2 regions of the Microbacterium phycohabitans genome follow, and region 1 is predicted to be linked to the other one. Evidence: predicted binding sites of a transcription regulator. Region 1 holds the regulator's gene; the other holds the start of a gene.

Region 1 (5,910 bases):
CGGCGCCACCCAGGCGCCCGACCTCATGCAGTACCCGCCGGAGCACTCCGTGCCCGCGGAAGACGCGTGGCGCATCGGCAGCGGCGAGGAGCGCTTCGTCGCGGCCGGTGAGCTGCTGCTCTCCTGGGCCCCGCTGCGCGGGGAGGAACTGAGCATCACCGATGTGCGCCCGGCATCCCGAGGGGGGTACGCCGGCGTCGGCTTCGACGCCGAGGGAGCGCCGGTGGCGCCGAGCCGGCTGGAGGCCGAACAGCGCTTCGCCGCCGACGGCACCCCGTTCGTCAGCCCCGGCACCGGCGTGCGTCTGCACGGCAAGGTCGACGGCCACCGCGCCGACGCCGAACTGCGCGTCATCTCGGTCTTCGAGGAGCCCCGCCGGGTCGGCTTCATCCTCGGGACGGTCGGGCATTCGATCGTGAGCGGCGAAGAGCTCTTCGCCCTCGAATGGCGCGAGAACGACGAGGTCTGGTTCGTCGTGCGGGCCTTCGACCGGCCGACCGCGCCGTCGTACCGCCTCTTCACGAGCCGCGTCCGGCGTCGGCGCAAGGCGCTGTTCGCGCGGTACCTGCGCGCGATCTCGCCGCTGTACACGTCCTGATGGGCGGGCCCCTCCCGCTCGGCGACCCCGCGCCCGTCGACGGTCGGCTCCCCGGCGACCTGGTTGTCGACGCCGACGCCGACTTCGGCGTGTACCTGCACGTGCCGTTCTGCCGCGTGCGCTGCGGCTACTGCGACTTCAACACGTACACCGCGAGCGAGCTGCGCGGAGCCCGCCAAGACGACTTCGCCGACACGCTCGCCGCCGAGGTCCGCCTCGCGGGCACGGTGATGGATGCCGCGGGCGGTCGGCGCGCGGCATCCACGGTGTTCTTCGGCGGCGGCACGCCCACATTGCTCCCGCCCGGCGATCTGGCGCGGATGCTGGATGCCGTGCGCGAGGAGTTCGGCATCGCCGAGGGCGCGGAGGTCACGGTCGAGGCCAACCCCGACACGGTCGACGACGCCGTCGCGGGCACCCTTGCCGCGGCGGGCGTGACGCGCCTGTCGATCGGCATGCAGTCGGCCCGGCCGCACGTGCTCGCCGCCCTCGATCGCACGCACGACCCGGCCAACGTCTCCACCGCCGTCTCGGCCGCGCGCCGCGCCGGTCTCGACGTCTCGGTCGACCTGATCTACGGCGCACCGGGGGAGTCGCTCGACGACTGGCGCGCCTCCCTCGAGGCGGCCACGGCTCTGGAGCCCGACCATGTCTCGGCCTATGCGCTGATCGTCGAAGACGGCACGAAGCTGGCTCGTCAGATCCGCTCGGGGGTGGTCGCCATGCCGGATGACGACCTGCAGGCCGACATGTACGAGCTCGCCGACGATCTGCTCGCGGCCGCCGGCTACGACTGGTACGAGGTCTCGAACTGGTCGCGCGGGGTCGACCACCGTTCCCGGCACAACCTCGCCTACTGGCGCGGCACCGACTGGTGGGGCTTCGGTCCCGGCGCCCACAGCCATGTCGCCGGGCTGCGGTGGTGGAACGTCAAACACCCGGCCGCTTATGCACAGCGCCTCGCGGCCGAGGAGTCGCCCGCCGCCGCACGCGAGCGTCCCGACGAGACCGCGCGCCGGCTCGAGTCGGTGCTCCTGCGCAGTCGCATCCGCGAGGGGCTCGCGGTGTCGGAGATCCTCGGCGAGGGCCGCAAGGCCGTGGCATCCCTCATCGCCGACGGCCTCATTGAGGGCGCGGATGCCGTGCGCGGGCGCATCGTGCTGACACGCCGCGGACGCCTGCTGGCGGATGCCGTGGTGCGCGCGCTCACGGCCTGACCCGCGCGGAGTCGATCCACCCGTCGAATCGGTGTGCTCTCGCGCGAGACGGCGCACGCCTGTGTCGGCCCCTCGCGCGTGCCGGCGCTCCGCGCATCCCGACATCCCGGTGATCATCGGCGTCCCGGCGCGTGCCGCATCCCTCGATGAACGCCGATCCGGACGAAACACTGCGCGACGCAGCGTGTCTCGACAGGATCGGCGTTTATCGCCGGGGTGGACGGGACGCGCGAGGCACGCCCCGCGAGCCGCTCGACGCAGGGGCCGGGCGATCGTCGTAGAATTGGCACTCAGTCGAGTCGAGTGCCAGACGGGAGGAGCAGCGCATGGTGTCGGAACGCGGCCTCCAGGTCCTGCGCGCGATCGTCCAGGACTACGTCGACACGCGTGAGCCGGTCGGCAGCAAAGCCATCGTCGACCGCCACGCCTTCGGAGTCTCGGCCGCCACGATCCGCAACGACATGGCGCTGCTCGAAGACGAAGACCTCATCGTCGCGCCGCACACCTCGTCGGGGCGCGTGCCCACCGACAAGGGCTACCGCGTCTTCGTCGACCACCTCGCCGAGCTGAGGCCGCTGTCGACCGCGCAGCGCTCCGCCATCACGTCGTTCCTCGACGAGGCCGGGGATCTCGACGACCTCCTCGCTCGAACGGTGCGGGCGCTCACGCAGCTGACCGGCCAGGTCGCGATCGTGCAGTACCCCTCGTTCTCCCGCGCCAACGTCACGCACGTGGAGCTCGTCGCCCTCGGCGGACCCCGGGTGCTCGTCATCCTGGTCACCGACACCGGGCGGGTCTCGCAGCGCATCGCGCTCGTGCCCGTCGAGCCCGGTGAGAGCGACATCGCGCTCCTGCGGGCGCGCGTGGGAGCGGTGCTCGTGGGGCGCAGCGTCGCCGAGAGCGCACAGCGCGTGGCAGAAGCCCTCTCCGACGGCCCGCGGCCCGGCGTCGCCCTCGACGCGATCGCCGACGCCGTGCTGCGCGTGGTCGGCGAAGAGCTCGAGGAGTTCCGCCAAGACCGCCTCGTCATGGCCGGTGCGGCGACGCTCGCCAAGCGGGAGCAGGACTTCCGCGGCAGCATCTACCCGCTCCTCGAGGCGATCGAGGAGCAGGTGACCCTGCTGCGGCTGATGAGCGAGATGGTCGCCGACGAGAAGGGCCTGTCGGCGAGTATCGGACGCGAGAACGAACCGTTCGGCCTCGTCGAGGCCTCGGTGCTCGCGAGCCGGTACGACGGCTCGACCGGTGGCGCCCGCGTGGGCCTGCTCGGGCCCACGCGCATGGACTACTCCTCCAACCTCGCGGCGGTCCGCGCCGTCGCGCACTATCTGACCCGGATGCTCGAAGACGACGACAGTTCGCGCTGACGTCGATCGCTGCGAGCACTCCCCACGAGAACGACCCCGCGACAGCGGGCAGGAAGGCGATTGTGGCTGACCACTACGAGGTCCTGGGCGTCGAACGCGACGCCAGCCCGGAAGACATCAAGAAGGCCTACCGGCGTCTGGCGCGCCAGTTGCACCCCGACGTCAACCCGGGGGAGGACGCCTCGGAGCGCTTCAAGCTGGTGACCCACGCCTACGACGTTCTCAGCGACCCCGAGCAGCGTCGCCGCTACGACATGGGCGGCGATCAGAGCCCGTTCGGCGGCGGGGGAGCGGCGGGCTTCGGCGGCTTCAGCGACATCTTCGAAACGTTCTTCGGCGGCGCGCAGGGCGGCGGCGGAGGTCGTGGTCCGCGTCCGCGCTCGCGTCGGGAGCGCGGCCAGGACGCCCTCGTGCGCGTCACGCTGCACCTCGGCGACGTGGTCTTCGGCACGCACCGCGACCTCGAGGTCGACACGGCGGTGCTCTGCGAGACGTGTCAGGGGGCCTGCACCCAGCCCGGAACGAGCGAGGTCACGTGCGACATCTGCCACGGCTCCGGTCACGTGCAGCGCACCGTGCGGAGCCTGCTTGGCAACGTCGTCACCAGCCAGCCCTGCACCGTGTGCCACGGTCACGGCACGACCATCCCCTACCCCTGCGGCACCTGCCAGGGTCAGGGACGCGTGCGCGCACGCCGCACGGTGTCGGTCGACATCCCCGCGGGCGTCGAGTCGGGCCTGCGCCTGCAGCTCCCCGGCTCGGGCGAGGTCGGTCCGGCCGGCGGCCCCAACGGCGACCTGTACCTCGAGATCACGGTGGAGGCGCACGACGCCTTCAGCCGCGAGGGCGACGACCTCGTCGCGACCCTCGAGGTGTCGATGCCCGACGCCATCCTCGGCGCCACGACGACGATCGAATCCCTCGACGGATCCGTCGACCTCGAGGTGCGCCCCGGCGTGCAGTCCGGCGACGTGCTGACGATCAAGGGTCGCGGGATCACGCCCCTGCGGGGCTCCCAGCGCGGCGACCTCAAGGTCGGCGTGCACGTGGTGACCCCCACGCGTCTCGATCATCGCGACCGCGCCCTCATCGAGGAGTTCGCCAAGCGAACGAAGGCCCCCAAGCCCCGCCTGGCCGAGCACCAGCAGGGCATGTTCAGCAAGTTCCGCGACCGCTTCCGGCACTGATCGTGGCGCTGCACTTCGTCACCGACGGCGCCGCGTCCGCACGTCCCGGGGATGCCGTGACCCTGACGGGAACGGAGGCGCACCACGCCGCCAGCGTCCGGCGTGTGCGCGTCGACGAGACGGTGACCCTCGGCGACGGTCGCGGCGTCTGGCTCTCGGGCGTCGTGATCGCCGTCGGTCCCAAGCAGGTCGAGGTCCGCGTCGCCTCGCGCGACGAGGTCTCCGAGCCGTCCCCGCGCTTCGTGCTCGTGCAGGCGCTCGCGAAAGGCGACCGCGACGAGCTCGCGGTGCAGGCGGCCACCGAGCTCGGTGTCGACGCGATCGTCCCGTGGCAGGCGGCGCGGAGCGTGTCGCGGTGGGATGCCAAGGAGGACAAGGGGCTCGCGCGCTGGCGCACCATCGTGCGCGAGGCCGCCAAGCAGGCGCATCGCGCATGGATCCCCGAGGTGCAGAGGCTGGCGCGAACGGCCGACCTCGTCGCTCTCGCCCGCACGGCGCTCGTCCTGGTGCTGGAGCCCTCGGCATCCGCTCGGCTCACCGAGGTGGCCGCGGAGGCCTCGGACGGACGTGACGTCGTGCTCGTCGTCGGCCCGGAGGGCGGCATCGCCCCCGAGGAGCTCTCGGCGCTCGAGGACGCCGGCGCGCGGCTCGTGCGCCTCGGCGACACCGTGCTGCGCACCTCCACCGCGGGGGCTGCGGCGGTCTCGGTGCTGTCGGCGGCGCACGGGCGGTGGTGAGCGGGTCCGCGTCACCGGTTCGGGGTGCGCTCCGGCGTTCGGGGCACGAGATCTCCGCCCCGACCCGCTCGCCGACGTTTCAGCGGCTCCGCCCACTCGACCTGCGTGTCGGAGGCCCTCACTAGACTGGATGCCATGAGCGAACCGTCGATCTTCACGCGCATCCTGCAGGGCGAGATCCCCGCCGAGATCGTGGCCGAGACCGAGAACGTCTTCGCGATCCGCGACATCGCGCCCCAGGCGCCGGTCCACCTGCTCGTCATCCCCAAGACGGCGCAGTACCACGACGTCGTCGAGCTCGCCGCCGGCGACCCGGCGCTGCTCGCCGAGGTCGTCGGCCTCGCCGACCGCCTCGCCGCCGAGCACGCCGACGGCGACTTCCGACTGATCTTCAACACCGGCGCCGGTGCCGGTCAGACCGTCTTCCATGTGCACGCCCACGTCCTCGCGGGCGGCCTGAACGAAAAGAGCCTGGGTGGCTGATTCCCCCGAAGAGACCGTCGTCGAGCAGATCGCCGTCGACGGTGTGGCCATGGTGCAACTGCTCGGCCCGCAGGATCGCCTCCTGCGCGTCGTCGAGAAGGAGCACCCCGACGTCGACGTCCACGTGCGCGGCAACGAGATCACGCTCTCCGGTGCGGCCGGGGCGGTGCGCGCCGCACGCGGCCTCGTCGACGAACTGCTCGCGATGACCCGCTCGGGCCAGGGCCTCGACCCCTCCGACGTGTCGAGCTCGAACCGCATGCTGAGAAGCGACGGCGGGCCGCGCCCGTCCGAGGTCATGGGCGAGGCGATCCTGTCGTC
Region 2 (5,910 bases), on a different contig from region 1:
ATCGCGCTCGGGCGACCCGCGCGCGTGCTCGACCTCGGCTCGGGTGGTGGCGACGTCGTCGCGCGCCTCGCGGAGCTCGCGAGCCGCGACGGCCTCGAGGTGGAGTGGGTGGGCGCCGATCCCGACCCCCGCGCGCACGAGGCCGCACGGCTGCGGGAGCGCCCCGGCGTGCGCTTCGTGTCGCGGGGATCGCGGGAGCTGATCGAGGCGGGCGAGAGGTTCGACCTCGTGCTGTCGAACCACGTGCTGCATCACCTCGACGAGGCGTCGCTCGCAGCCTTCGCCGACGACAGCCTCGCCCTCTCGCGCGGAGCGGTGCTGCACACCGACATCGCGCGCGGGCGACTCGCCTACGGCCTCTACGCCGTGGGCATCGCTCCGCTCTCGGCCGGCACGTTCCTGCGGGTCGACGGGCTCCGCTCGATCCGCCGCAGCTATCGCGCCGCGGAACTGGCCGCCGCCCTGGGCACGCCCTGGGTCGTCGAGACCCCGGCACCGTTCCGCGTGCTCGCCACGGCGAGGGGGCGCGCGCGTGACTGAGGTCCTCGTCGTGGGCGCGGGGCCCGTGGGTCTCGCCCTCGCCGCCGACCTGCGCGCCCGCGGTGTCGCCGTCGACGTCGTCGAGCGACGCGTCGACCCCGGCGCGGGCACCCGGGCGATCGGCATCCATTCCCCGGCTCTGGAGCTGCTCGAGGCGTCGGGGGCGACGGACGGCATCCGCGAACGCGCGGTGCGCATCGCCCGCGGGGAGGCGCGAGCGGACGGGCGCGTCCTGGCCGAGATCCGCTTCGACCGGCTGCGGGCCCGGCATCCGTACGTGGCGGCCCTGCCGCAGTCCGACACGATCGAGGTGCTCACCGCGCTCGCCCCACCGGTGCGGCGGGGAGTGGGCGTGACGTCGCTGCGACAGGAGCGCGACGGCGTCCGCGCACAGCTCGACGACGGGAACGAGATCCGCGCCGGGGTGGTCGTGGTCGCCACCGGCTGGTCGGGGCGCGACCTGGTCTACCGATCCGGAGCCGTGCGCACGCACCACTACCCCGACCGGTACGTCATGGCCGACGTCGTGGCATCCGGGGGTCCGATCGCGCGCGTGCACCTCGAGCGCGACGGGGTGGTCGAGTCGTTCCCGCTGCCGGACGGTCGGCGCCGGCTCGTCGCCTGGGCGGGCACGGGCGAGGTGACGGATGCCGACGGCTTCCTCCGCGACGCCGTCGCCGCCCGCACCGGGGTCGAGGCCGAGATCGCGGGCGCGTCGACGTTCGGGGTGCGGCGGGCCGTGGCCCCGGCGCTGCGGCGCGGACGGATCGTCGTCGTGGGCGACGCGGCGCACGAGGTGAGCCCGATCGGCGGTCAGGGCATGAACCTCGGCCTGCTCGATGCGCTCACGGTGGCGCCCCTGCTCGCACCCTGGGTGCGCCACGGCGACGACATGGGCCTCGCCCGGTGGGAACGCGACCGCCTGGCGTCGGCGCGGCATGCGGCGCGTCTGGCTTTCCTGAACACGATGCTCGGTCGCGCGGCCGCCCCGGCCGTGCACGCGGCGCGCACGACGGCGCTGCGCACGGTGCTGCGCGGGCCGGGCGGCGCGGCGTTCACGCGGGCGTACGCGATGCGGTTCGACCGGGCCGCGCGGCGCTGACGGCGCCGGGCGCGTGCCGGGGCGCTTGCGCGTGCGCAACCGCGGGCGCGATGGGCGACACGCCGACGCGGAGGCCGCCTCGCGCGGCGTGTCGGCGCCGACTCCGCCGTTGTGCACACCGGACGGGGCCGGAGCGGACGGGGCCGGAGCGGGCGGGGTGGGCAGCACGCCAGGCGGTGATGGCGCGGGGTGTGCACAGCGGCGGAAGCCGCGGGCGACACGCCGACGCGGAGGCCGCCTCGCGCGGCGTGTCGGCGTCGGCTCCGCCGTTGTGCACACCGGGCGGGGCCGGAGTGGGCGCGGCCGGGAGGACGCCGCGGACGGCGGGGGCGTCAGGTGGCGACGAGCTGGGCGGCCAGCAGAAGGGCCGCGAGCATCGTGAGCTGGAACACCGCGCGGCCCGGAGGGCGCACCATCACCGCGACGACGGCGGTGGCCGCGACGGTCAGCACGGCCACGAAGAACACGGTGCCGACGGTGGTGGCATCCGTCCCGAGGAGCACCGCGACGGCGCCGACCGTGATCCCCACCGCGGCGAGCACCACCGAGGCGCGCGCGCCGAGCCGGTGCGGCAGGCCCCGCACGCCCGTCCGACGATCGTCGTCGAGGTCGCGCACGACGTTGGTGAGGTGCACGGCGGCGCCGAGGGCGGCGCCGGCGAGCGAGGCCCAGGGAGCGGCGAGCTCCGGATCGGGCAGCGAGAGCGTCGCGAACGAGGGGAACAGCCCGAAGCTCAGCAGGAAGGGGGTGATCGAGAACGGCGTCGACTTGAGCCCGGCGTTATAGGCCCATGCCGAGGCAAGGGCGATCGCGTGGGCGGCGAGCAGTCCCGGCCCGAGCGGCAGCGAGAGGACGATCGCCACGACGAGGGATGCCACGGCCACCGCGAGCGCGCGCTCCGGGGTCACCGCTCCCCCGGCGATGGGCTTGTCGGTGCGGCCGACCGCCGCGTCGCGGGCGCCGTCGATCGCGTCGTTGGAGAGTCCGACCGACACCTGACCGGCGAACACGGCCATGACCAGCAGAGCGAGACGCGCGGGCTCCACGCCGGCCGCGATGCCCAGCGCGAGAGACAGGGCCGTGACCACGAGCGTGGGCCCGGGATGGGTCGCCCCCCACAGCGCCTTCACGAGGGGCGGCTTCGCCGCGGCATCCATCACGCGCACGACGCTACCCGGCGCGGGACGCCCGCGGCGTCTCCGGCATGTCGCGTGAAAGATCCGTCGAGTGTCCACAACACGCCGTGTGCCGTGACGGGTGGACGGCGTGGTCTGGACACTCGGTCGAGGAGGCTTGGCACTCTCGGGTGGAGAGTGCTAATCTTCTGCCGAGTTGAGCGGAGGTGACTCAACTTCAACAGACCCGGATGTGTCATCCGGACCGATCGAAAAGGAGAACGACCATGGCCACCTATGACCCCTTCCGCGACCTCGACCGCCTCGCGTCGACGCTCCTCGACGCCCGCCGCGGCGGTGGTCCGCGACGGATGCCGATGGACCTGTACCGCGACGGCGACCACTACGTGCTCGCGGCCGACCTGCCCGGTGTCGACCCCGGGTCGGTCGACATCGACGTCGACGGGCAGCTGCTGACGATCCGCGCCGAACGCACCCTCGGCTCCGGCGAGGGCGTGAAGTGGATCACCCGCGAACGCGAGACGGCATCCTTCGTCCGGCAGCTCAACCTGGGTCAGGGCATCGACACCGAGCGCATCAGTGCCAGCTACCGCAACGGCGTGCTGAGCGTCACGATCCCGGTCAGCGAGAAGGCGAAGCCGCGGCGCATCGCCGTCTCGACCGACGACGGCGAGGGCGTGATCGAGGCGCACGAGAGCACTCCGCAGCCGATCGAGCAGTAGGAGCCGCGGCCGAGCGGGCGCGATCGCCCGCCGTCCTGACAGCACGGTGCCCCGGCCGCCTCTGCGGCCGGGGCACCTCGCGTGGGTTCAGAGGTCTTCGGGGGCCAGGTCGCCCTGGCCTTCCTCGCCCAGCTCGACGACGCCGGGATCCTCGCCCTGCGAATCGGTGCCGGTCGACTCCGGGTGGATGTCATCGAGCGGGATGTCGCTGTCGTCGGCCGGGATCTCCGCCGGGTCGCCCCCGGTCGCGGTCGCCGGGTTGATGTCCTCGGGGTCGGCCCCCTCGTCGAGGGCGGTCGTGGCATCCCACTCCGCCTGCGCCGGGTCGAGCGTCGGGTCGGGCTCGATGGACGTGTCGCCGTCGCGAAGGGGCTGCACACCCGCAATGCCCGCGTCGGCTGCCGGCGTGGTCGCGTCGGGGGTCGGGTCGATCGAAGCGTCGCTCATGAGGGGTCCTTCCGTCGGACGCGGGTGGCCGCCGGGATCGGCGGTGATCTCCATCCAACGCGGCCCCTCGCGGGCTCCCCGGGCCCTTGACAGGCGCCGCCGTGCGCTCCCGTGTTGCTGCAGCTGTGCGAGGCCCCCCCCTGTGCCACCGCGCGTCGCTGTCAAGGCGCTGGCATCCCGGCATCCGGCGGCGGAGCGTGGGGCACATGACCCCTTCTCCCTCCGCCGCCCCCGTGCGCGTCGTCGTCATCGGCGGCGGCAACGCCGGACTCTCCGTCGCGGGGCGGCTGCATCGCGCCCGCGTCGGCGAGATCACCGTGATCGAGCCTCGCGAGCAGCACGTGTTCGCTCCCCTCCAGTCGCACATCGCCGGAGGGGCCGCGCGCGCGTCCGAGGCGATCCGGCCTCAGGCCGACGTCATCCCTCCGGGGGTGCGGTGGCTGCGCGACGAGGCGTTCACCGTGGATGCCGCGGCCCGGCGCGTGCACCTCGTCTCGGGCGGACGCATCGACTACGACCAGCTCGTCGTCTGCGCCGGGATGCGCATGGCGTGGGAACAGATCCCCGGCCTGCCCGAGGCCATGGCCGCCCCCGAGGGCGTGTCGAACTACGACTACGACCTCGCCGCGAAAGCCTCGCCCGTGCTGCGCGACCTGCGCCGCGGCACCGTCGTGTTCACCCAACCGCCGGAGCCCGCCTCGTGCGGCGCAGCCGCTCAGAAGCCGATGTACCTCGCGTGCGACTGGTGGCGCGCGATCGGCGTGCGCGATGACATCCGCGTCGTGTTCGTCTGCCCCGACCCGGTGCCCTTCGGCATCCCGGCGATCGATCGCGAACTGCGGCGCAAGCTCGACGAGTACGGCATCGAGGTGCGCTACCAGCGCGAACTCACGAGCGTGGATGCCGGCTCCCGCACGCTCGAGATCGGCCACGGCGACACCCGCGAGACGCTCGCGTACGACGTGCTGCACGCGGTTCCGCCGCAGCGGGCGCCGGAGTGGATCGCCGGCAGCGGGCTGTCGGCATCCGATGATCCGCACGGGTTCGTCGACGTCGACCCCGAGACCCTGCAGCACGTCCGCCACCCCGAGATCTGGGCCGTCGGTGACGCCGCGACGGTCGCGACGCGGCGCTCGGGCGGGGCCATCCGACAGCAGGCGAAGACGTTGGTGAAGAACATGACGGCGGCGCTGAACGGCCGCACTCCGTCCGCACGGTACGACGGCTACAGTGTCGTGCCGTTCACGGTCTCGCGCGGCACGGTGGTGTTCGCGGAGTTCGACCGGCGAGGACGGCTGCAGCCGAGCGTCCCGTTCTGGCGGTCGCTGTATCGCGAGCGTCGCCTGTCGTGGATCGCGGACCGCCGCGTGCTGCCGTGGGTGTACTGGCACCTGATCCTGCGCGGCCGCGCCTGAGACCTGGAGACGTCGACAGGCTCAGCCTCCTCCCGCCCCAGGTTCCTGCGCGTCGAAGGGACCGGCACCGCTACCTGAACCGGAGACTTCGACAGGCTCAGCCTCCTCGCGATCGAATCATGGACGCGCTCTGCGCCTATAGGGCACGAACGCCGATCCCTCAACCCCGGGGGCGGGCGGTCGGCATCCCGCGAAGACTGAGGACAGCCCCGGAAACCACACGAAAGAGGACATGCACCATGGCACAGGTCATCGAAACCATCGACGTCGACGTTCCCGTCCGCGTCGCCTACAACCAGTGGACCCAGTTCGAGGAGTTCCCGCACTTCATGAGCTTCGTGGAGTCCATCACGCAGAAGAGCGACACGCTCACGCACTGGAAGGTGAAGATCGGCGGAGCCGAGCGCGAGTTCGACGCCGAGATCACCGAGCAGCACCCCGACGAGCGCGTCGCGTGGAACAGCGTCGGCGGCGACGAGAACCACGCGGGTGTCGTGACCTTCCACCGACTGTCGGATGCCGAGACGCGCGTGACCGTGCAGATCGAC

The links. Region 1 encodes HrcA, which represses chaperone genes, less so after heat shock. Its sites were predicted from a motif close to TTNGCACTCGNNNNNNNCGAGTGCNAA; they were not measured.
Region 2: the regulator HrcA is predicted to act here: its motif matches at 2,936-2,962, upstream of RWH44_RS11760 (Hsp20/alpha crystallin family protein).

The regions. Positions count from the first base shown of each region.
Region 1 covers NZ_JAWDIT010000003.1:317,721-323,630, reverse strand. Annotated here, with positions in the region: gene RWH44_RS10120 (DUF1990 domain-containing protein) at 1-598, shown strand, start outside; gene hemW (radical SAM family heme chaperone HemW) at 598-1,815, shown strand; gene hrcA (heat-inducible transcriptional repressor HrcA) at 2,142-3,182, shown strand; gene dnaJ (molecular chaperone DnaJ) at 3,245-4,369, shown strand; gene RWH44_RS10100 (16S rRNA (uracil(1498)-N(3))-methyltransferase) at 4,372-5,106, shown strand; gene RWH44_RS10095 (HIT domain-containing protein) at 5,242-5,589, shown strand; gene RWH44_RS10090 (PhoH family protein) at 5,639-5,910, shown strand, end outside.
Region 2 covers NZ_JAWDIT010000004.1:84,973-90,882, reverse strand. Annotated here, with positions in the region: gene RWH44_RS11775 (methyltransferase domain-containing protein) at 1-540, shown strand, start outside; gene RWH44_RS11770 (FAD-dependent oxidoreductase) at 533-1,642, shown strand; gene RWH44_RS11765 (UbiA family prenyltransferase) at 1,975-2,799, opposite strand; gene RWH44_RS11760 (Hsp20/alpha crystallin family protein) at 3,045-3,500, shown strand; gene RWH44_RS11755 (sugar ABC transporter ATPase) at 3,588-3,947, opposite strand; gene RWH44_RS11750 (NAD(P)/FAD-dependent oxidoreductase) at 4,154-5,362, shown strand; gene RWH44_RS11745 (SRPBCC family protein) at 5,602-5,910, shown strand, end outside.